2 regions of the Rhodococcus sp. X156 genome follow, and region 1 is predicted to be linked to the other one. Evidence: riboswitches for the same ligand, from Rfam matches in the RefSeq annotation. Region 1 holds a riboswitch; the other holds the start of a gene.
The links. A riboswitch is a leader RNA that binds a small molecule or an ion and turns the genes downstream of it on or off. The one in region 1 is predicted to bind S-adenosylmethionine.
Positions count from the first base shown of each region.

Region 2: linked by a shared signal. The riboswitch ahead of ELX43_RS13675 (bifunctional o-acetylhomoserine/o-acetylserine sulfhydrylase) and the one ahead of ELX43_RS11865 (cysteine dioxygenase family protein) in region 1 are both predicted to bind S-adenosylmethionine.

Region 1 covers NZ_CP034766.1:2,502,642-2,509,658, reverse strand. The annotation lists gene ELX43_RS11885 (ABC transporter substrate-binding protein) at 1-1,160, shown strand, start outside; gene ELX43_RS11880 (ABC transporter permease) at 1,157-1,975, shown strand; gene ELX43_RS11875 (isochorismatase family protein) at 1,995-2,582, opposite strand; gene ELX43_RS11870 (matrixin family metalloprotease) at 2,730-3,632, shown strand; gene ELX43_RS11865 (cysteine dioxygenase family protein) at 4,018-4,527, opposite strand; SAM riboswitch class IV at 4,588-4,699, opposite strand; gene ELX43_RS11860 (GAF and ANTAR domain-containing protein) at 4,778-5,557, opposite strand; gene thpD (ectoine hydroxylase) at 5,748-6,674, opposite strand; gene ELX43_RS11850 (NAD(P)/FAD-dependent oxidoreductase) at 6,789-7,017, opposite strand, start outside.
Region 2 covers NZ_CP034766.1:2,882,590-2,889,606, forward strand. The annotation lists gene ELX43_RS13670 (malate dehydrogenase) at 1-934, shown strand, start outside; SAM riboswitch class IV at 994-1,111, shown strand; gene ELX43_RS13675 (bifunctional o-acetylhomoserine/o-acetylserine sulfhydrylase) at 1,263-2,573, shown strand; gene ELX43_RS13680 (homoserine O-acetyltransferase) at 2,654-3,727, shown strand; gene ELX43_RS13685 (DUF3017 domain-containing protein) at 3,740-4,024, opposite strand; gene ELX43_RS13690 (bifunctional methylenetetrahydrofolate dehydrogenase/methenyltetrahydrofolate cyclohydrolase) at 4,024-4,887, opposite strand; gene ELX43_RS13695 (pentapeptide repeat-containing protein) at 4,947-5,594, opposite strand; gene ELX43_RS13700 (ice-binding family protein) at 5,864-7,017, shown strand, end outside.

The DNA.
Region 1 (7,017 bases):
GGCTGAACCGGCGCACCCTCCTGCGCGGGGCGACCGGGCTGGCCGTCGCGGGTGGGCTGGCCGGGGTGGCCGACCTGGCCCGCGCCGCGGCCACCGACCGCAGCAACACCACCGGTCAGCTGCGCATCGGCTACCTGCCCATCACCGACGCCTCCCCGCTGCTCATCGCCCACGACGCCGGGCTCTACGACCCGGCGGTGGTGAGCCAGGCGAAGCCGGTGCTGTTCCGCAGCTGGGCGTCGCTGGCGGAGGCGTTCGTCAGCCGGCAGGTGGACGTGGTGCACCTGCTGATGCCGATGGCCGTGCAGCTGCGCTACTCGGTGGGCTCCAGCGCACGCATCCTCGGCTGGAACCACACCAACGGCTCCGCGCTGACGGTGGCGCCGCACGTCACCGAGCTGGGCCAGCTGGCGGGGGAGCAGGTGGCTATCCCGTTCTGGTGGTCCATCCACAACATCGCCATCCAGCAGCTCTTCCGGGCCAACGGCCTGCGTCCGGTGATCCGCCAGTCCGCGTCCCGCTCCGCCGGCACCGTCGAGCTGATCGTGATGAGCCCGTCGGACATGGTGCCCGCGCTGGCCGCCGGCTCCATCGCGGCCTTCACCGTGGCCGACCCGTTCAACGCCGCGGCCGAGGCCAGGAAGATCGGGCGCATCCACCGCTTCGTCGGCGACGTCTGGCGCGACCACGCCTGCTGCGCGCTGCTGGTGCACGCCGACCTCATCGACCGTGCCCCCGCCGGGGTGCAGACGCTCACCGACTCCGTGCTCGCCGCCCAGCTGCGCATCGACGGCGGGCGCCAGGCCACCGCCGGGGAGCTCTCCGCGGGCAAGTACCTGCCGCAGCCGCTGCCGGCGATCACCAAGGCGCTGACCTATCCGGCCGACAAGTACGACCTGCGCCACCCCGGCTGGCAGCCGCAGCGGCTCGGTTTCCAGCCCTTCCCCTTCCCCAGCTTCACGCAGGCGCTGGTGGAGGCCATGCACGACACCGTGGTGGACGGCGACACCGGCTTCCTCGACCGGGTGGACGCCGCGGCGGTGCACGGCGAGCTGGTGGACGACCGCTTCGTGCGGCAGAGCATCACCCGGCACGGCGGTCCCGCCGCGTTCGGCCTGCCCGAGACCCTCACCCGTACCGAGGAAGTGGATCCCACGTGAGCACCAAGCAGCCTGCCCGTCCGAGGTGGAGCGCGTGCTGGCCGCCCGCGGCCGCGATCGCCGTGGCCGTGGCCGTGTGGTGGCTGCTCACCACGGTGGTCGCCGGCAGCACGTCGCTGGTGCGCGAGTTCGCCCCGCAGCACGTCGTTCCGGCGCTGGTGGAGCTGTTCGACCGCGGGGTGCTGCTGCCCGACGTCGGGGTCAGCGTGTGGCGGCTGCTCGTCGGCCTGCTCGTCGCCACGGTGATCGGCATCCCGCTGGGCCTGCTGATCGGGCTCAACGTCCGCTTCGAGCGCGCCTCGATGCCCGTGGTGCAGTTCCTGCGGATGATCTCGCCGCTGTCCTGGGCGCCCATCGCGGTGGCCCTGTTCGGCATCGGCCACCAACCGGTGTTCTTCCTCATCGCCGCCGCTGCGGTGTGGCCGATCGTCATCAACACCGCCGCAGGCGTGCGCGCCGTGGACCCCGGGCACCTGCTGGTGGCCCGCTCGCTGGGCGCCACTCGGTGGGAGCAGCTCACCGCCGTGGTGCTGCCGGCGATCCGCGACCACGTGCGCACCGGGCTGCGGGTGGGCCTGGGCATCGCCTGGATCGTGCTGGTGCCGGCGGAGATGCTGGGGGTGCGCTCCGGGCTGGGCTACCAGATCCTCAACGCCCGCGACCAGCTCGCCTACGACCAGGTGATGGCCGTGATCGTGGTGATCGGCGTGCTCGGCTTCGTGCTCGACTGGGCGGCCCGGCGGCTGCTGGACACCAGCCGCCGCAGCACCACCACCACAGCCGCCGCGCAGCAGGGAGTGCTCACCGGAGCCTGACCCTGGGCCGGTGCTGCCGTCAGCTGGCGAACGCCGCGGCGCTGGTGGTGAGCGCGGCCCCGGCAGCGTGCATCTCGGTGCGCGCGGCCGCCCCCAGCTCGGCGGTCACCGGCACCGTCAGGTCGCGCAGCAGCCGGACGCCGAAGCCGTGGCGCAGCGCGTCGAGCACGGTGGCCCGCACACAGTGGCTCTCGGCGATGCCCAGCACGTCCAGGTCGGTGACGCCGGCCGCGCGCAGCACCTGCAGCGCTGGTCGTCCGTCCGGGTCGGCGCCGTCGAAGAGGGAGTACGCCGCCTCGTGCGCACCCTTGCGGACCCGCACGTCGATGGCGGTGTCGGCCAGCGCGGGGTGCAGCTCGGCGTTGGCGGTGCCGGCCAGGCCGTGCGGGGGCCAGGTGTCGACGAAGTCGGGCTCGCTGGAGAAGTGGTGGCCGGGATCGACGTGGTAGTCCTGGCTGGACACCACCAGGTGGTAGCGGTCGCCGTGCTCGGCGAGGAACTGCGCGCTGCGGACGCAGACGTCGTTGCCGCCGTCCACCGCCAGCTCCCCGCCCTCGCAGAACGTCGGCTGAGCGTCCACGACGAGGCAGGCCCGGACGGTGCTCATTGGTCGTCTCCTCGTGCTCAGGGCCAGTGCCGCCCACCCTAGGTCGCCCGGGCCGCGGTGTCGGCTCAGCACCGTCGCTCGGTGGCCGATGGGGGAGGTGGCGGTGCGCCCGGAGCAGGGCGGCCGAGACAGCTACGGAGACCCCACATGACGCTGACCGTTCCTCGCCTCCGCGGGCTCGCGCTGGCCGGTGCCACCACGGCGCTGCTGATGGCCTCCGGTGCCGCGGTGGCCTCGTCGGCACCCGCGCCCGTGGCGCCGGACCCGGCGCCGGTTACCACCACCGGGGCCGCCTCGGTCAGCTACGACGGCTACGCGCTGCACCACAACCCGGACGGGACGGTGATCCGCTGGAACCCCTGCGAGCCGATCCCGTACCAGGTCAACCCGCGCAACGGCGGTCCCACGGCCGAGGCTGACGCGGCGGCGGCCGTGGACATCGTGCGCCGGGAGTCCGGGCTGAACCTGGTGTACACCGGCACCACCGACGTGGTTCCGCAGCGCGGCCACGGCTTCGACGGCACGCCGGCCAACCCCAGGACGCCGCTGGTGATCGCCTGGGCCGCGCCGGGGACGGGTCCGGGCACGTCCAGCCTGCTCAACGGCATGGGCGGCGCCGCGGGCGTCGGCGGCGTCACCACCTGGTCGTACACCCCGCCGGGTGCCGCGCAGGCGACCCCGTGGCAGGTGGTGTCCGGGTTCGTGGTGCTCGACAGCCGCACGTACCCGCAGCTGGCGCCCGGGTTCGGGCCGGCCGCGTCGTCCACCCGGGGCCGGCTGGTGCTGCACGAGCTGGGCCACGCCATCGGTCTGGACCACACCAACACGCCGGGCCAGGTGATGAACCCGACCGTGAGCGGTGCCGCCACCCCAGGGTTCGCCGCGGGCGACCGCAAGGGCCTGGAGCGGGTGGGCCGGGCCGCGGGCGGACTGGACGGCGCGCCGTGCGCGGGCGAGCCGGCGCCGCCGGTGGTGGCCCCCGCGCCGTCGAACCCGTGGCTGGACTTCTGGAGCTGGCTGGTGGCGCTGTTCCTCAGCTTCTTCCGCTGACCGGGTGCTGCTGACCGGGTGTTGCTGCTGGCGGGGGCTGAGCAGCAGCACCTGGTAGCGGTTAGCGACGGTCTGCGGCGCGCTTGGTGGTACTTGCAGACGGCCCATCCACGGCGCGGAGGGCTTTGACGGTGCGGCGCACGCGGCGCGGGGTGCTGGCCCGGCGCTGCAACCCGGCCGAGGCCGAGGTGCGCCAGCCGCTGCAGTACCGCATCGTCGCGCTCATCCAGGGACCGCCGCGTCCTGACGAGGTGCTCATCGCCGGTCCTCCTCACCACCCCGAGCGGGGTATGAGCTCAAGAATGCCCTGTTCAGGGCGGTGCAGCGGCCATTGATCGCCGGGATGTGACCGGTTGCACCCCGGGGTGCGACCCACCGGCAGGTCTCAGGCGTCAACCTCCGGCTCGTCGGTGAGCACCGTGCGGTCGGCGACGGGCAGCCCGTCCTCCAGCCGGTAGAACGTCATCTCGGTGAGCCGGGGGGAGTAGGCGTGGATGCTCACCGCCGGCTCGTCCCGCTCGTTGCGCACGTCGTGGATCACGCCGGTGGTGACGGTGCGCAGCCCGCCCACCCCCAGCCGGTCGGCGTGCAGCCCACCGCGGCCGTCCGGGCGAACCTCGGTGATGGTGCCCTGCACCACGGTCAGCGCGGCGCTGGCCAGCCCGTGGCTGTGCAGGTCGGTGCTCTGCGTCCTGGTCCAGGTGAGCAGCCAGACGTCCACCCCGGCCGGTGACTCCAGCCGGGACCAGCAGCGCTCCCGGGTGGAGAAGCGCACCTGGTCGCGCCACCGGTGTGGCTGGGCGGCGATGCCCCGCACCAGGGTGGCCAGGCGCAGCGTGGTGGGGGTCTCGGTCGCCGCCGCAGCGGCGGGGCGGGACAGCAGGGTGGTGGTCACGGCGTTCTCGTTCCGCTCAGGGACCCCAGAGATCCCGAGAGAGAGCGTGCGTCACTCGGGGGTCCGCGCTTGCTCCGACACCTCGCCGGAGCCTGGTCCTCACCCGGGGCACCCCACCGCGGAGGAGGGTTGCCGGCCAGCGAGCCGGGGCTTGACGCTGGCACTCATGACCTGCCACCAATAGTCGACTGGACCGGTCAACTTTGTCAAGCGGTTTCCGCCGGGCCCGCAGCGCAGAGGTCCAGGCGGGCTAGGACGACTGGTAGGCCTGGGCGACGAACGCGGTCGCCACGTCGCGGAGCTTGCGGTTGGCATCCTGGGAGACCTTGGACAGCAGCCGGAAGGCCTCGTCGGGGCTGCACCGGCGCTCGCCCATGATGATGCCCTTGGCCTGCTCGATCACCGCGCGGGACTCCATGGCCGCCTGCATCTGCTCGGCCAGGTTCGTGGTGGCCGTGTAGAGGCTGGCGTTGCGCACGGTCACCGCGGCGTAGCCGGCGAAGTGCTCGGCCAGCTCGCGGCTGTGCTCGTCGAAGGCGTCGACCACGCGGGCGTAGATGTTCAGCGCGCCCACCGTGGTGTCCTGCACGGGCAGCGGTACCGACAGCGAGCTCAGCCCGCCGTTGCGCGCGGCGAAGGGGGTGTACTCAGGCCACCGCTGCTCTGCCTGCATGTCCGGGATGTGCAGCGTCTCTCCGGTGGTGGCCGCCTGCAGGCACGGGCCCTGCCCCGTGGAGTACTGCTGCTCGTCCAGCGTGCACGCGAGCTCGCCCGTCGCGGCCGGTGTGGTGGCGCCCGATCCGTCGACCATGGTCACCGACACCTCGTCGGCGCCGGGAATCTCCCGCCGGGCCAGCTGGACCACCTGGGCGAACACCTCGTCGAGCGGCTTCTCGCCCACCACGATCCGGGTGAGCTCGTGGATCGCGGAGATGAGCTCGCGCGCGGGGCCCGGGCTGGGTGCCTCCGCAGCGCCAGCCTGGCTCGCGCTCGGTGCTGGACGCCCAGCGGCGCTGGGTGTGTCACTCATGGTTGTGCTCCCGTTTGCGGCCGTACAGGCGGCCATCCACGAGGATGCAGCGGGCGCGCGGCCACGGAACACCCTCAGCGACAAGGGTGGCCCGACGGCTGGACCGCGCCGGGCCCGCACGGGGCCAGACAGGTGAAACTTTAAGCGATGGTGCACGTGCTGGTCGACGAGGGTGCCGCTGGGAACCGCCTCACCCCCGCGCGGCGATGTGCTCCGGCCGTGGTGCCGGCGCGGCGAACGGCTCCACCAGGCGGTTCTGCACGCTGTTGAACACGACGAACAGGTTGGACCGCGGGTACGGGGTGATGTTGTTCGCCGAGCCGTGCATGCAGTTGGAGTCGAACATCGTGGCCGAGCCCGCAGCGCCGGTGAGCAGGCTGATGCCGCCGGCCGCGGTGAGGGTGGCGAGGCTGGCGTCGTCGGGGGTGCCGACCTGGCGGCCCTGCTCGCGCAGCGAGGTGGTGAAGTGCTCCTCGGGTGTCTCGCCCACGCACGGCACGAACGTTCGGTGCGATCCCGGGATGATCATCAGGCAGCCGTTGTGCGGGAAGTTCTCCGTCAGCGCGATGGAGATGCTCGCGGCTCGCGGGGCGGGCATGCCGTCCTCGGCGTGCCAGGTCTCGAAGTCGGAGTGCCAGTAGAAGCCACCACCGCCGAAGCCGGGCTTGTAGTTGATCCGGCTCTGGTGGACGTACACGTCGGAGCCCAGCACCTGGCGCGCCCGGCCGATCACGCGCTCGTCGGCGACCAGCGCCGCCACCGCCTGGCTCGTCCGGTGCACCTCGAACACCGAGCGCACCTCCTGGGAGGACTTCTCGATGACGGTGCGGCGGTCCTCCCGCACGGCGGGGTCGGCCGCGAACCGGACGAGCTCGGCCGCGAGGTCGGCCACCTCCTGCGGGCCGAGCAGCGCCGGGACCGCGCTGAAGCCGGTGCGGTCGTAGTCAGCCAGCTCGTCGGCGGAGAACGGGCCGGGTGCGGAGAGCCCGCCCCACACCGCGGGATCGGTCCGGACCAGCAGCTCCGGGCGCGCCGCGGTGCGGGTGGGGTAGCGGTCGAGCACGGGTTCCGAGCCAGCGGTGACGGCTGTCGACGGCGGGGAGAGGCGATCGGTCACGGCATCCTCCTTCGGCGCACGAGCCACCGCGTCCGCGGTGCGGGCATGGCCCGATCGTGCCCGTCTGCCCCACTGCCGCAAGTCGAGGTGAGCGCGGCTGGGGTGGGCGCTGGCTCAGCTGCCCGGGCCGAGGCTCTGGTGCAGGTTGTTGGCGGCGACCGCACCCATCGCGGCGGCCACCACCACCAGCTCCTCCAGCGGCGCCAGGTCGCCGGCGGCGTAGACGCCCGTGGTGGTGGTCTCCTGCCGCCGGTCTACGACGAGCCCCTCCGCGCCCACCTCGCAGCCCAGCTGCTTGGCCAGCTCGGAGAGCGGCTCGTGGCCCAGGGAGTAGAACACCGCC
Region 2 (7,017 bases), 380 kb from region 1:
GCTGCTCTTCCGCATCGCCAGCGGGGCCATGCTCGGCCCGGACACCCCTGTGGCACTGCGCCTGCTGGAGATCCCCGACGCCGTGGGCGCCGCCGAGGGCGTGGCCATGGAGCTGGAGGACTGCGCCTTCCCGCTGCTGCGCGGCGTGGACATCTCCGACGACGCCAACGAGTCCTTCGCCGGGGTCAACGTGGCCATGCTGGTGGGCTCGCGCCCGCGCACCAAGGGCATGGAGCGCGGCGACCTGCTCTCCGCCAACGGCGCCATCTTCACCAAGCAGGGCCGCGCGCTCAACGACAACGCCGCCGACGACCTGCGGGTGCTGGTGATCGGCAACCCCGCCAACACCAACGCCCTCATCGCGATGAGCAACGCCCCGGACGTGCCGGACGAGCGGTTCACCGCGATGACCCGGCTGGACCACAACCGGGCCATCGCCCAGCTGGCCAAGAAGACCGGCGTCCCGGTGCTGGACATCGCCAAGATGTCCATCTGGGGCAACCACTCCGCCACCCAGTACCCCGACCTGTTCCACGCCGAGGTCGACGGCAAGATCGCCGCCGAGGTGGTCAACGACCAGCAGTGGCTGGAGAGCGACTTCCTGCCCACCGTGCAGAAGCGCGGCGCGGCCATCATCGAGGCCCGCGGGTCGTCCTCGGCCGCCTCGGCCGCCTCGGCCGGCATCGACCACGTGCACGACTGGGTGCACGGCACCCAGGTCGGCGACTGGGTGTCCATGGCGGTGCCCTCCGACGGCTCCTACGGCGTCCCGGAGGGGCTCATCTCGTCCTTCCCGGTGACCTGCTCGGGCGGGCGCTACGAGATCGTCCAGGGCCTGGAGATCGACGCCTTCTCCCGCGGCAAGATCGACGCCTCCGTCGCCGAGCTCACCGAGGAGCGCGACACCGTCCGCGAGCAGGGCCTGCTGGGCTGAGCCCCGCCCACCCCACACCTGTTACGCGCGAGACGACGGCTCCGCTAACATCTCTGCCAGGTCATGAGTGCCAGCGCGTAGCCCCGGCTTGCTGGACGGCAACCCTCCAACCGCGGTGGGGTGCCCCGGGTGATGACCGGGTCGATCGGAGCAACGTCCGGTCGTCAAGCGCGGGCCCGTCGCACGACTGGCCCCCCGTCTGTCGGAGGTCTCGCCATGTGTAGCGACTGTTGACCACCCAGGAGATCGCCCGCGGCCCGCTGGCCGCGCATCCCTTCCCCCACCGGGCGTGGACGACGCCCGCACCTTCTTGGAGCTGACTGACCCGATGAGCGACCCCACGACTTCCGATCCCGCTGCTTCCTGGAGCTTCGAGACCAAGCAGATCCACGCGGGCCAGGCCCCCGACCCCACCACCGGGGCCGTCGCGCTGCCGATCTACCAGACCACCGCCTACGCCTTCCGCGACACCGACCACGCGGCGGCGCTGTTCGCCCTGGCCGAGCCGGGCAACATCTACAGCCGCATCATGAACCCCACCAACGACGTGGTGGAGCAGCGGCTGGCCGCCCTCGAGGGCGGTGTGGCCGCGCTGCTCGTGGCCTCCGGCCAGGCCGCCACCACCTACGCGCTGCTCAACGTCGCCGAGTCCGGTGACCACGTGGTGGCCAGCCCGAGCCTCTACGGCGGCACCTACAACCTGTTCACCCAGACGCTGCCCAAGCTCGGCGTGCAGGTGTCCTTCGTCAGCGACCCGGACGACCTCGAGGAGTGGCGGGCCGCCATCCAGCCCAACACCAAGGCGTTCTTCGGCGAGACCATCGCCAACCCGCGCAACGACGTCCTCGACGTCCCCGGCGTGGCCGAGGTCGCCCACGCCGCGGGCATCCCGCTGATCGTGGACAACACCGTCGCCACCCCGTTCCTGATCCAGCCGCTGGCCCTGGGCGCCGACGTGGTGGTGCACTCGGCCACCAAGTACCTGGGCGGCACCGGCACCACCATCGCCGGCGCGGTCGTGGACGGCGGCACGTTCGACTGGACCAGCGGCCGCTTCCCCGGCTTCACCACCCCCGACCCCAGCTACAACGGCGTGGTCTTCGCCGACCTGGGCGCCCCGGCCTACGCGCTGAAGATGCGCGTGCAGCTGCTGCGCGACATGGGTGCAGCGCTGTCGCCGTTCAACGCCTGGCTGATCAACCAGGGCCTGCAGACGCTGAGCCTGCGCATGGAGCGGCACGTGGCCAACGCCCAGCAGGTGGCCGAGTTCCTCTCCGCCCGCGAGGACGTGGAGTCGGTGGCCTACGCCGGCCTGCCCAGCTCACCGTGGTTCGACCGTGCCCAGAAGCTGCTGCCCAAGGGTGCCGGCGCGGTGCTGGCCTTCGAGATCGCCGGTGGCGTGGAGGCGGGCAAGCGCTTCGTCAACGCGCTGCAGCTGCACAGCCACGTGGCCAACATCGGCGACGTCCGCTCGCTGGTCATCCACCCGGCCTCCACCACGCACGCCCAGCTCTCCCCGGAGGAGCAGCTCTCCGCAGGCGTCACGCCGGGCCTGGTGCGCCTGGCGGTCGGCATCGAAGGTATCGAGGACATCCTGGGTGACCTGCGGACCGGGTTCGAAGCAGCAGCACAGGCGTGAGCTTGCTGCACGACGAGCACCCGTCGGCGTCCCGTCCGGCCGGTGCCACCCTTGCCGGGGCGCTTCGTCCGGACGGGGCGCTGACGACGGTCGACCTCGGCCCGCTGACGCTGGAGAGCGGCGTCGAGCTGGCCGAGGTGACCGTGGCCCTGCAGAGCTGGGGCACCCTGAACGCCACCGCCAGCAACGCCGTGCTGGTGCTGCACGCCCTCACCGGTGACTCCCACGTCACCGGCCCGGTCAGCCCGGAGCACCCCTCCCCCGGGTGGTGGAGCGGGTTGGTCGGCCCCGGCGCGGCGCTGGACACCGACGAGTGGTGCGTCATCGCCCCCAACGTGCTGGGCGGCTGCCGGGGCACCACCGGACCGTCCTCCCTCGCACCGGACGGCAAGGCGTGGGGCTCGCGCTTCCCCGCCATCACCATCCGCGACCAGGTGGCCATGGAGGCTGCCCTGGCCGACCGGCTGGGCGTCCCCCGCTTCGCCGCGGTGATGGGTGGCTCCATGGGGGGGATGCGCGCCCTGGAGTGGGTGGTGGGCCACCCCGACCGGGTGGGCGCGGCGCTGGTGCTGGCCACCGGGGCACGGGCCACCGCCGACCAGATCGGCACCCAGTCCGCCCAGATCCTGGCCATCACCTCCGACCCGGACTGGCAGGGCGGGGACTACCACGGCACCGGCCGCAGCCCGCGCACCGGCCTGGGCCTGGCCCGGCGCATCGCGCACCTCAGCTACCGCGCCGAGCACGAGCTGGACAGCCGCTTCGCCAACCTGCCCCAGGAGGGGGAGGACCCCGCCGAGGGTGGGCGCTACGCGGTGCAGAGCTACCTCGACCACCAGGCCGCCAAGCTGGTGCAGCGCTTCGACGCCGGCAGCTACGTGCGGCTGACCGACTCGATGAACTCCTACGACGTGGGTCGCGGCCGGGGTGGGGTGGCCGCGGCGCTGCGCGGCGTGCGCCGACCGGTGGTGGTCGGCGGCATCGACTCCGACCGGCTCTACCCGCTGCGGCTGCAGGCCGAGCTGGCCGAGGGGCTGCCCACCTGCGACCGGCTGCGGGTGATCACCTCGGAGTTCGGCCACGACGGGTTCCTGCTGGAGGCCGATGCGGTCAGCGAGCTCATCCAGGAGACCCTGGCGCGCTCCGCGGACTAGCCCTGGGTGGCGCTAGACCGTGCCCAGCGCATCGATCGAGCCGGCCAGGGCGAGCACGGCCACGCCGAACGCCGCGTAGGTGAGCACGTCCACCGGGCGCTGGCGCACCGCCAGCAGGCCCACCTGGTCGTCGCGCAGCACGGCCCGCAGCGCGGCGCCCACCAGCATGGCCGCACCCAGCACGATGGCGCCGCGGCGCCAGCGGTCGGTGAGCACGAATCCGCCGGCGACCAGCACCATCAGCACCACGGTCACGAACGGCCAGTGCAGGGTGCGCAGCCGCGCCGCGAGCGCCATCAGCCGCGCTGCGAGGCCAGGATCGCCTCGGCCCGCTCGACCACGTTGACCAGCAGCATGGCGCGGGTCATCAGGCCCACGCCGCCGGGGTTGGGCGAGAGGAAGTTGGCGACCTCGGCCACGTCCTTGGCGACGTCACCCACCAGGCCGGCCTCGGTGCGAGTGACCCCCACGTCCAGCACCGCCGCGCCGGGGCGGACCATGTCCGCGGTGACCAGCCCGGGCACCCCGGCGGCCGCCACCACGATGTCGGCACGGGAGACCTCTGCGGCCAGGTCGCGGGTTCCGGTGTGGCACAGGGTGACGGTGGCGTTCTCGGTGCGCCGGGTGAGCAGCAGCCCCAGCGGACGGCCGACGGTGATGCCGCGCCCGACCACCACCACCTTGGCGCCGTCGATCGGCACGTCGTAGCGGCGCAGCAGCGCCACGATGCCGCGCGGGGTGCACGGCAGCGGGGCGGGCTCGCCGAGCACCAGCCGGCCGAGGTTCACCGGGTGCAGGCCGTCGGCGTCCTTGAGCGGGTCCATCCGCTCCAGCGTGCGCACCTCGTCGAGGTGCCGGGGCAGCGGCAGCTGCACGATGTAGCCGGTGCACTCGGGGTTGGCGTTGAGCTCCTCCACCGTCTCCAGCAGCTGCTCCTGGCTGACGTCGGCGGGCAGGTCCCGGCGCAGGGAGGTGATGCCCACCCGCGCGCAGTCGGCGTGCTTGCCCTTGACGTAGGCGTGCGAACCCGGGTCGTCGCCCACGAGCACGGTCCCCAGCCCGGGGGTGATGCCCGCCTCGATGAGCCCCTGCACCCGGGTCTGCAGGTCCGCGTAGATCGCGTCGCGGGTGGTCTTGCCGTCCAGAAGGGTTGCCGTCACGCGCTCAGTGTTCCAGAACGCGTGCGGCACAGGTCTCAGGGACCTGGGGCGGCGGCCAGCTACTGCTGCAGGTCGACGCGCAGGCCGTGTGCAGCGGCGAAGGACAGCGCCTGCACGGGCTCCACCTGCACCCCGGTGAGCCGTGCCCCCACCCAGAGGTCGGCATCCACCCGCGCGCCGCGCAGGTCGGCCTCCTCCAGCCGGGCACCCGAGGTGCGCGCCCCGCTGAGGTCGGCGCCCCGCAGCACCGCCTTGCGCAGGTCGGTGCCCACCAGGTTGGCCTCCCGCAGCCGCGCGGCCGTGAGGTCCACCCCGCGCAGGTCCGCCTGGCCCAGCGAGGTCAGCGACAGGTCGACCTCCTCGAGCACCAGCGGCCGCAGCCGGGCCCGCTCGAACACCGAGCCCATCAGGGTGCAGAAGCGAAAAGTACTGTGGTACAGGCTTGCCCGGGTGAAGTTGCACGACCGGAAGGCCGAGCCCAGGTGCACGGAGTCGCGCAGGTCGGCGCCGGTGAAGTCACAGCCGGTGAAGGTGACGTTCTCGGTGCGCAACCCGCTGAGGTCGGCGTCGACGAAGCTGCAGTCGGTGTAGCTGCGCCGGGTCCAGTGCTCGTTGGCCAGCACCGTGTCCGCGAGGCTCTCCCCGATGAGCTCGGCGCCATCCTGCTCGTCGTGCGCGGACGTCTCGTCGTTCGGCCCAGCGGCCACGTGGTCCTCCTCCGATCGGCGCCCGGGTTCTCCCGCCGCCCGGCGATCCTGCCCCATCGACGGGCGAGCGGCGCAGGCACCGTCCGTGGGCGGGGAAGAACAATCTTCACGTAACTCACTGTTATCTATTGTGGACACAGAGTAATCGTGAAACGGTGGGACCACTCGGGTCACGTTGTAGCCGCAGGCTGCGGGCCAGAGTGGGAGCCGTTGCCGAGGTCGTTCCACGACCCGCGCCGCCCCTCCTCGGCCCAGAACACCGGTGACACATGAGCACACACAGGCGACCCTCGACCCGACCCGCACTGCGCTACGGCGGTGCCGCCGTCGCAGCACTGGTCACGGTGGCCACCGCCGGGCTGCTGCTGGCCAACGCCGGCACCGCCCAGGCCGCAGCCACCGTGGTCCCCCTCAACACAGCGGCGGACTTCGCGGTCCTTGCCGGCTCGGGCATCACCAACACCGGCGCGAGCACCATCGTCGGGGACGTGGGGTCCTCGCCCACCCCCGCCCAGACCGGTTTCGTCGCCTGCCCCGGGGCCGCCGACTGCGTCGAGCTCACGGGCACCAACCATCGCGTCGCCAACGCGGAGACCGGCCGGGCCAAGGCCGACCTGAGGACCGCCTACACCAACGCCGCCGGGCAGGGCCCCACCACCGAGGTGCCCACCGAGCTGGCCGGGCAGAAGCTGGTCGCCGGGGTCTACGGCTCGGCGTCGGGCACCTTCGGCATGACCGGCACGCTGGTCCTGGACGGCGCGAACAAGCCCGGCTCGGTGTTCATCTTCCAGACCGACAGCACGCTGATCACCGGCGGCACCGGCAACGTCTCCCTGATCAACGGGGCACAGGCCTGCAACGTCTTCTGGCAGGTGGGCAGCGCCGCCACCCTGGGCGCCGGCTCCACCTTCCGCGGCACGATCATGGCGCACGACGACATCTCGGTGAAGGACGGCGTGACGGTGGAGGGACGGCTGCTGGCCGGCCAGCAGGCCTCCGGCGCGGGGGCAGTGACGCTGATCAACGACACCATCACCGTGCCCAGCTGTGCGGTGACGCCACCGACGAGCACCGTGCCCCCGACGAGCACCGTCCCGCCGTCGAGCACCGTCCCGCCGACCTCCAGCGCCGGCCCGACCACCACGACTGCACCCACCACCACCGTGACGCCCACCACCACTGCTGCCCCCACAGCCAGCACGCTCCCGACTCCCAGCGCGACCCCCACCACCAGCGCGGCGCCCACCACCGTGACGCCGGCGCCCACGACTGGCGCCACCCCGACATCTCCTGGGGGTGGCGCCGCTCCTGCTCCGGGCACCAGCGCGGGCGGCACCATCGCCCCTCCGGGTACCAGCAGCGGCAGCAACAGCGGCGACTCCGGGTCGATGACGACCGGCTCGGCGACCTCCACGCGAATGGG